Regions from separate parts of the Lysinibacillus capsici genome, predicted to be linked through region 3. Evidence: riboswitches for the same ligand, from Rfam matches in the RefSeq annotation. Region 3 holds a riboswitch; each other region holds the start of a gene.
What was found. A riboswitch is a leader RNA that binds a small molecule or an ion and turns the genes downstream of it on or off. The one in region 3 is predicted to bind lysine.
Positions count from the first base shown of each region.

Region 1: linked by a shared signal. The riboswitch ahead of LCP48_RS16855 (aspartate kinase) and the one ahead of LCP48_RS11660 (transporter substrate-binding domain-containing protein) in region 3 are both predicted to bind lysine.
Region 2: linked by a shared signal. The riboswitch ahead of LCP48_RS01730 (amino acid permease) and the one ahead of LCP48_RS11660 (transporter substrate-binding domain-containing protein) in region 3 are both predicted to bind lysine.

Region 1 covers NZ_CP084108.1:3,418,520-3,421,809, forward strand. The annotation lists gene LCP48_RS16850 (YslB family protein) at 1-189, shown strand, start outside; gene LCP48_RS16855 (aspartate kinase) at 288-1,514, opposite strand; lysine riboswitch at 1,649-1,826, opposite strand; gene uvrC (excinuclease ABC subunit UvrC) at 1,934-3,290, opposite strand, start outside.
Region 2 covers NZ_CP084108.1:343,707-346,996, forward strand. The annotation lists gene LCP48_RS01725 (CynX/NimT family MFS transporter) at 1-1,106, opposite strand, end outside; lysine riboswitch at 1,284-1,460, shown strand; gene LCP48_RS01730 (amino acid permease) at 1,543-3,006, shown strand; gene LCP48_RS01735 (response regulator transcription factor) at 3,159-3,290, shown strand, end outside.
Region 3 covers NZ_CP084108.1:2,374,564-2,377,853, forward strand. The annotation lists gene odhB (2-oxoglutarate dehydrogenase complex dihydrolipoyllysine-residue succinyltransferase) at 1-796, shown strand, start outside; lysine riboswitch at 1,135-1,321, shown strand; gene LCP48_RS11660 (transporter substrate-binding domain-containing protein) at 1,441-2,298, shown strand; gene LCP48_RS11665 (amino acid ABC transporter permease) at 2,469-3,194, shown strand; gene LCP48_RS11670 (amino acid ABC transporter ATP-binding protein) at 3,207-3,290, shown strand, end outside.

The sequences.
Region 1 (3,290 bases), 1.0 Mb from region 3:
CCTGAAATTCTGCAAATAAAGCAGCGTAGCTTTAAACTTGAAGCAGGATTTATAGCAGAGCAAATTCAACTAGCTAAAGGCTACCTGACAGAATGCTATAGTGAAAAACGGGAAAAGCAACAATACGTCATGTTTACAGTCAAATGGGACGTTAAAGAACGTATTATGAATACCATTCCCTCAGAATAATTAAAAAGGATTGTCTCCCATTAAAGAATGGGATGACAATCCTTCTTTTTTCTTCCTTTTATTTCGGTCAATTACATAAAATGCTGTTTCTTCTATTATTATATGTAAAGTGCTTGCTCTAAATTAAATTCATCATGGAGAGCATTAGCTGCTTGGATCATATCATCCTGTGGTACAACAACGGACACTTTTATTTCAGAAGTACTAACCATTTTTACAGGGATATTTTCACGACGTAACCGATCAAACATACGAGCGGCAACGCCTGGATTGGAAGCCATGCCTGAACCAATAATAGAAACTTTTGCTAGTCCAATTTCGAAGTCGGCAAAACTAAATCCGAGTGATAATTTACTATCCTCTAAAACACGTAATGCTTCCGCAAATTCCTCTTTTAAAATGGAAAACGATACAGTTGGCTTCAACCCATCAATAATGGCTTGGACAATAATATCAACATTAATACGGTTCTCTGCAAGCACCGTAAATATATCTGCTAATGAAGCATTCGAAAAAGCATCATACCCTACTGTTAAACGAATAATATCTGATTCAAATGCAACACCACGAACGACTAAATTTTTTTCCATTTCCACTTCCTCCTTCAATAAAGTGCCTACTGATTCTATTAAACTGGAGCGTATAATAACAGGCATTTGAAATTTTTTCGCTAACTCCACCGCACGAGGATGTATGATATGAGACCCTAAATTCGATAACTCCAACATTTCATCATAGGAAATTTCTTGTAGCTTTTGGGCATTTGTAACATACCGTGGATCTGCTGTATAAACACCATCCACATTTGTATACATATCTACTCTCTCCGCTTCCAATGCTATGGCAAGTGCAACAGCAGCTGTTTCAGCTCCACCTTTCCCAAGCATGGTGATATTGTGCTCTTCGTCAATCCCTTGTTCTCCAGCAATAACCACAATTTGTCCCTGTGCAAAGTGTTCTTCCATTCGATTAATATCTATATAGTCGATACGAGCATGCCGATACATACCATCCGTATGTATACCAGCTTGCCATCCAGTTAGAGACACCGCCTCATAGCCTGCTTCCTGCAAGGCGATGGCAAATAAAGCACTTGATAATTGAGAGCCAGTTGACAACACTGCATCTAATTCTCTTTTCGACACATCGTCAGTTAGTTGGTGTACCATCAATTTCATCTCTTTCGCAGTGTGTCCCATTGCTGCAACGACCACTACTACATCCAATCCTTTGTCCTTTTCAGCAATCGCTTTCCTAGCAGCCTCTTGGATTTGTTCAGTAGAAGCTAATGCAGCTCCCCCAAACTTCATCACGATTTTAGCCATTTCTTTCGTTCTCCCTTCCAGTTCATGTATTTTACCAAATTACAGGGGGGTAAAACTGTTTCTAGAAAACTAAAAGGCAGCCTCCACATAACGTGAAAGCTGCCCATAACATGTACAATAATCGTAACTTGCGCATGTGTGATAGCTCTCCGAAACGTTTAGAATCGACAGTCTTACATTTCTTAAATGCAAAACCAGTACAACATAGGAACAACAATACTGTACTTCGGCAAGCTCCCCTTTCACACAATATCTCTGGACTTGTCCATCCTCCATCGTGTTACTCTTGAATCTTGCACCTCTATCATCACTTTAAAGTGAATGTATTCAATTCATTAAGCCTTAGCGTAAACAAACTAGTCACACAGTTGGCTCTCCATAACATTGAAAACAATGTTATTTATAACCATAGCATATGCCTATTCCTTTGACAATGATTGTTGCTGAAAATAGCTAAAAATTTGGCTTGCTAAATTAGCGGGCATCCCAGCCTCCTGTAATGCTAGCTCGCTCGCCTCTCGAATTTTTTTGACTGAACCGAAATGTTTAAGCAGCTGTTGCTTTCGTTTTGGTCCTACCCCTTCAATTTGATCTAATACAGATTGAATGGCATGTTTCTCATGCTGTTGACGCAAGAAGGTAATAGCAAAGCGATGGACTTCGTCTTGAATTCGTTGTAATAAATAAAAGCCATCACTTGTACGTTTTAAGCTAATCACTTCTGGTGGATCACCAAACAATAGCTGAGATGTATTATGCTTATCATCTTTGGCTAAACCAGCAATCGGTATAACAAGACCAAGCTCATCTTCTAGTACTTCACGGGCTACTTCCATTTGTCCCTTACCACCATCAATTAAGACTAAATCTGGTAATGGTAGACCTTCCTTTAAAACACGAATATAGCGACGACGTATAACCTCCTGCATTGCACCGTAATCATCATGTTTGGCTGCTGTACGCGTTTTATATTTTCGGTACTCCTTTTTCGCAGGCTTCCCATCAATGAAAACAACCATAGCAGACACTGCATCCGTTCCATGCATATGACTATTATCAAAAGCTTCAATTCGTAAAGGTGCACTAATACCCATTGCTTCACCAAGTGCCTCACAAGCACCAATCGTACGTTCTTCCTGACGCTCTATTAGCTGGAATTTAGCTGCCACAGCAATTTCAGCATTTTTGGTAGCTAATTCAACCAATTCCTTCTTTTGACCTCTTTTCGGTGTGAGCACTTTAATTTCTAATAATTCTGTTAAGATAGCTGCATCAATGGCTTGTGGAATAAAAATTTCTTTTGGCTTAATATGCTCTGGCTTTTCATAAAAGCGCCCAACAAATGTTAAAAATTCTTCCTCTGCATCTTGATAGATCGGGAAAATTGAGACATCACGCTCAATCAGCTTTCCTTGGCGCACAAAGAAAACCTGAACACACATCCATCCTTTTTCAACAGCATAGCCAAAAACATCTCGATTTGTTGTATCACTTGAAACTATTTTTTGCTTCTGCATAACCGTATCAATATGGGCAATTTGGTCTCGGAATTCCTTCGCTCGTTCAAATTCTAGGTTTTCTGCAGCTGCTAGCATTTTAACTTCAAGCTCTTTTTTGACTGTCTCCACACCACCATTTAAAAACTTCGTCATATCCTCAATCATTTCTTGATAAACCTGACCATCAATTTCCTTCACACAAGGTGCTAAGCATTGACCCATGTGATAGTACAAGCAAGCCTTGGAAGGTAATTGAACACATTTGCGCAGCGGATAC
Region 2 (3,290 bases), 2.0 Mb from region 3:
TCATGCAAGTAGCCAAAAAGAATAGGACCAATTGCGGCAAATAAATAACCCAAAGATTGTGCAAAGCCTGATAAATCTGCTGCTTCAAATGCAGTACGAGTACGGAGAGTGAAGAACATCATTGCTAGGGCGAATGAAGAACCACCTGCTAACCCTAGAAGAACCATCCACAGGACCCCAAGACTTGTCCATTCCATGACAACTCCAACAAAGCCTACTAAATAGAAGGATGTAAACATCAATACAAGTGGGCGTTGAGAAGTCATTTTACCTGCAATAATAGGGACTGCCAAAGCCATTGGTACTTGTGAGAATTGCATGATTGAAAACATCCAGCCAGCATTATCAGGCGCTAAACCTTGAGCAATATAAATCTCAGGTATCCACGCTGCTGTTGTATAGAATAATAAAGACTGTAAACCCATTGCCCCTGTGACAGCCCAAGTAACAGGTGATTTCCATAAAGGTGTACTGGTCTTTTTAGATGTAGTAACTGGTTCTGGGTAATTTGACTTTAGTTGAGGTATCCAAATTAAGATTGTAATTAGAACGAGTATGAGTGCAATGGAAAGCGCACCTTGCCAGCCTAACGATGAATTAGCTATCGGATAGCTAATACCAGCTCCAAGGCCAGCAGTAAAATTCATGGACATGGTGAAAAAGGCCATTAATAAACCCACATGATAGGGAAATTTCAATTTTAATAATCCTGGAATTAGTACATTTCCAAAAGAAATGGCTACGCCAATTAACACAGTACCCAATAGAAGTAATTCTGTCGTACCAAGTGAACGTAGGACAATTCCTAAGGCCAAGAGAAAAGTTGATAAAAATAATGTTAGCTCAAGCCCTAGTTTGCGTGCTACAACTGGTGCAAATGGAGATATAATAGCAAAAGCCAGCAATGGAATCGTTGTTAGAAAGCCTGCCAATACATTAGATATTCCAAGATCTTCACGGATAAAGGATATAATTGGACCAACAACAGTTAGTGGCATTCGTAATGTAGAGGCTATAAAGATAACGCCAAAGACTAAAAGTAAGGTTGTTCCTGTCCAGCTAATTTTTTTACTTGGATAACTAGTGGTATGATCATTTGTAGTCAAAATAAATCCCCCCTAATAATAACCATTCTAATTGAACTACTATAACACTTTATCACACTATTAAAAATAGTAGAAGATTCATAAAATACGGAACATTTCTTGCAGTATTGAAATGTCTATGGTCTTATGTTAGTATAATAAACATCATAAATTTAATAATTATATGCCTCATGTTTGTATTGAGGTAGAGGTCGCGATATTTATAAGTATGCTAATTGAAATGACAAGCATTGATGAGATTAGCTGAAAGGAAATATTGCCGAAGTGTGAGGGGACTTGAAAACCTCATGCTGGGGCTGTCTCCGAAAGGAACAGAACTGTCACGTTTGTACAACGTGTTGAGCTATCATGTAGGGAAAACTGAGGATTAACGTAGCCATCACAGTGTATATGTGATGGCATTTTTTTGCCTCATAAATAGGAAGGAAGCTATATCGTGAGTGAAATAAAAGTAAATCAGCTCGGACATAAAGCGCCGAAGCTGAAAAAAGAATTAAAAAGCCGTCATATTACAATGATTTCTTTAGGCGGTACAATTGGTACGGGGCTATTCTTAGCTAGTGGAGGTGCTATTGCTCAGGCAGGGCCTGGGGGAGCATTGCTTGCCTATGCTTTAATCGGTATTATGGTGTATTTTTTAATGACAAGCTTAGGGGAAATGGCTGCCTATATGCCATCATCAGGTTCATTTAGTACATATGCAACCAAATTTGTAGATCCCGCTTTGGGCTTTGCATTAGGCTGGAACTACTGGTATAACTGGGCAATCACCATTGCTGCCGAAATTGCTGCTGTGTCATTAATTATGAAATATTGGTTCCCAGAAAGCTCATCAGCACTTTGGACAGTATTATTTATTGCTGTTGTATTGACGTTTAATTTACTATCCGTAAAAAGTTATGGTGAAAGTGAATATTGGTTTGCCATGATTAAAGTAGCAACGGTTATTGTTTTTATTATCATTAGCTTACTAATGATTTTTGGTATTTTAGGTGGGCAGGCTCCTGTAGGTTTTACTAATTTCTTTGTTAGTGATGGGCCATTCCATGGTGGCTTCCTTGCTACATTTGGTATTTTCCTAGCTGCAGGATTCTCATTCCAAGGGACAGAATTACTAGGAATTACAGCTGGTGAAACAGATAATCCTGGTAAAAATATTCCGAAGGCTGTTAAATCTGTATTTTGGCGTATTCTATTGTTTTATATTTTAGCGATTGGTGCAATCGGGATGTTGATTCCATTTACAGACGAACGTTTGTTATCAGAAGATATCGCAGTATCACCGTTTACACTAGTGTTTGACCGTCTAGGTATTGCCTTTGCTGCTTCTTTAATGAATGCCATTATTTTAACGGCTATGCTGTCAGCAGGAAATTCAGGACTATATGCATCTTCTCGTATGCTATGGCAATTAGCAGTGGATGGACATGCACCTAAATTTTTTGCAAAGCTAAGTCGTAGAGGTATTCCGATTTATGCACTTATGGCAACATTAGCTGTAGGCTGTTTAGCATTTTTGGCATCCTTCTTTGGCGATGGAGTGGTATATATCTGGCTATTAAATGCTTCTGGAATGTCTGGCTTTATTGCATGGCTAGGTATTGCGTTTAGTCATTATCGTTTCCGCCGAGCGTTTGATGCACAGGGCTTGGATCCAAAGTTATTACCTTATAAAGCCAAATTATATCCGTTTGGACCACTATTTGCTTTTACAGTTTGTATGATTGTAGTCATTGGACAAAATTACACAGCCTTTACAGGCGATAAGATTGATTGGTACGGTATGCTTGTTTCGTATATTGGGATTCCATTATTTTTAGCATTATGGTTGGGCTATAAAATAAAGCACAAAACAAAAATGCTTCCACTTAAAGATTGTGATTTAAAAGTTGAAGATTAAATAATAGAGCTGTTCTGTAAACCTAAGAGTGATGGTTTATGGGGCAGTTCTTTTTTCAATACTCATAAACAAAATCTCTCTAATCAAACATCATAAATATGGTAATGTAATATACATATGGAAATTGGGTTTGATAGGAGAGGTGCATGATAGTGCAAAAGCATATTTTACTTGTAGAAGACGATGAAGCCATTCGTGAAATGGTTGATAATTACTTAACGATGGAAGGTTTCAAAGTCACAACAGCGACTAATGGCGAAGAGGCATTACATAATTGTTTGCAA
Region 3 (3,290 bases):
AGCAGCTCACGGTACAGCACCAGCTGTAACGCCAGCAGCACCTACATCCGTAGCAACTTCAGGTGGCCCAGTAGTATTTACACCAGCAGCTAATTCTGACCGTGTAACAATTGAAAAAATGAGCCGTCGTCGCCAAACAATTGCAAAACGTTTATTAGAAGTTAAACAATCAACAGCAATGTTAACAACATTCAACGAAATTGACATGACAAACATCATGGCACTTCGTAAACGTAAACAAGAAGAGTTTGTAAAAGCAAACGACATCAAACTTGGTTTCATGTCATTCTTCACTAAAGCTGTTGTTGCAGCACTGAAAAAATACCCATACGTAAACGCTCAAATCTCTGGCAATGAAATTCATTTAAATAACTTCTTTGATATCGGTATTGCTGTATCAACTGAAGAAGGTTTAGTCGTACCAGTTGTACGCGATGCAAATAGTAAAAACTTTGCAGAAATCGAAAAAGATATCGCTAACTTAGCGACAAAAGCTCGTGATAAAAAATTAGGCTTAAATGACATGGCTGGTGGATCCTTCACAATCACAAATGGTGGTGTATTCGGTTCATTAATGTCAACACCAATTATGAACGGTACGCAAGCTGGTATTTTAGGTATGCACTCAATTGTAAACCGTCCAGTTGCAGTAAATGGTGAAGTTCAAATCCGTCCAATGATGTATGTAGCACTTTCATACGATCACCGTATCATCGATGGTAAAGATTCTGTAGGATTCTTAAAAACAGTTAAAGAATTAATCGAAAATCCTGAAGATTTATTATTAAATTCATAATGCCATTAAACCCTGCGAACAATGTTCAGCAGGGTTTTTGTATGACAAAGAGTATTGACCGATTCTATGCTTGAATGAGTACGAATGTTATATCGTTTAGAGGAGCAAAGAAAGAAAAAACGCGACTTTTCTCACATAGAGAACATACTCTATAATAAATATTTGTTGTAATTTTCAGAAATATCAACAAAAGTTCAACGATTTAAAGTGGAAGCAGAACGCACAATATCCTAATATTGTCATTAGTCAGAAAAATGTTAAAATCGTCTTGACGAACATATTAGTTTTATAGTAGTATCTAAATATCAATTAAATAAACAAACCTCACGAATTGTTACCAGTGAGGTAGAGGCGCGGTATTTATTAGTTCATTGTTGAGTAAAAGCAAGCGAAGACGCAATGAAGAAGGAAATATCGCCGAAGTATAAAAGGAGCTCGTACTTTTATACTGGGTCTGCAGTGAATAAGTGCAGGACTGTCCTAGTAAATGGATTTCCAGATTTACTAGGTTGTGCTATCTCGGAAACATGGAAATTATAGTGAGGATTTGGGCAACTGTCATAAAAGGTAAGACCTAAGTTCAATAAACTTAGGTCTTTTTTAGTACAGTTGTCTTATTTTTTTACAGAAAAGGGGAGTTTTTCATGAAAAGAAAATGGTTGTTAGTAATGATCTCTATCATGACGGCAATTGTGCTAGCTGCATGTGGCACAAGCGACAAAAAAGAGGGCGGTTCAAGTGATGCTGGAACTGACAAAGAAGAAGGCGGCGGTGAATTCCGAATTGGCATGGAGGCTGGCTACCCACCGTTCAACTGGACACAGCAAGACGATGCGAATGGCGCAGTGAAAATTGCGGATAATGCAGAATATGCAGGTGGCTATGATGTACAAATGGCAAAGAAAATCGCTGAAGGTTTAGGCAAAGAGTTAGTCATTGTTAAAATGGAGTGGGACGGATTAGTTCCAGCGCTACAATCGAACAAAATTGATGCAATTATTGCAGGTATGTCACCAACAGAAGAACGTAAGAAAACAATTGATTTTACAGAAAACTATTATACTTCTGATTTTGTTATGGTTATTAAAAAAGGTAGCAAATATGAAGGCGCAAAATCGATTCAAGACTTCTCAGGTGCTAAAATTACATCACAATTAAATACATCAAACTATACAGTTATCGATCAAATTAAAGGCGTAGAAAAGCAAACAGCAATGGAGAGCTTCCCAGCAATGCGTGTAGCGTTAGAAGCAGGTAAAATTGATGGCTATGTAGCTGAACGTCCAGAGGGCATTTCCGCTTCTGCAGCCAACGATAAATTCACATATGTAGCATTTGAAGAAGGCTTTGATACAGACCTATCAAATACTTCAATTGCTGTAGGCTTACGTAAAGATGACGCAAATCGTGAAAAAATCAATGAAATCCTAAAAGGCATTTCAGAAGATGATCGTCAAGCCATTATGGAAGAAGCTATTTCTCAACAGCCCGCAGCACAATAATGACATGGCACGGACTAGCAATTAGTCCGTGCATGATCATTTCATCATTATCAAAATGAGAACCTCTCTACATAATGATAATGTCCTAGCGTGACAAATCATAGAATGGTAGAAAGAGCTAGGACACAAAAGAAATAAACGAGCAAGATGACATTGTTAGGAGGAACATCATGAGTCTTGAATGGATACTTTCAATTATTGAAAACAACTGGCAAATGTTTTTACGAGGTGCGTATTATACGTTACTGATTTCGAGTATTAGTACAATTATTGGTGCATTTATCGGATTTTTCATCGGAATTATGCATACGATTCCAGTTCGTAAAAAAGGTGTGAAATTTTATAGCTTAAAGCTCATTAATTTTATACTAACATGCTATGTTGAATTTTTCCGTGGTACACCAATGATTGTACAAGCTATGGTTGTCTACTACGGATTAGATATCGCATTCGGTATCGATATGCACTTTATTACAGCAGGTATTTTAGTCGTTTCCCTCAATACAGGGGCCTATATGGCAGAAATTGTTCGTGGCGGTATTGTATCAATTGATAATGGTCAATACGAGGCAGCATCAGCAATTGGCATGAATCACTTCCAAATTATGCTTCATGTAGTCTTACCACAAGTAGCACGTAATGTTTTACCAGCTACAGGTAACCAATTAATCATGAATATTAAAGATACAGCCGTATTAAATGTCATTGGGGTAACGGAATTATTTTTCCAAACAAAATCAATTTCGGGTAACAACTTCCGTTATTTCGAATCATTCTTCGTTGCATGTGTTCTTTATTTCATCATGACATTTACCGCATCTCGCATCCTTCTTTATGTTGAAAAACGTCTAGATGGTCCTGATGCCTATCAAAAAGAACAAAAAGAAGCTGTATAGGGGGACGCACAAATGGCAGTCATTAAAATCGAACATTTAAGTAAATCATTTGGACGTAACCAAGTGTTAAAAGATGTGAATTTCCAAGTGGAAAAA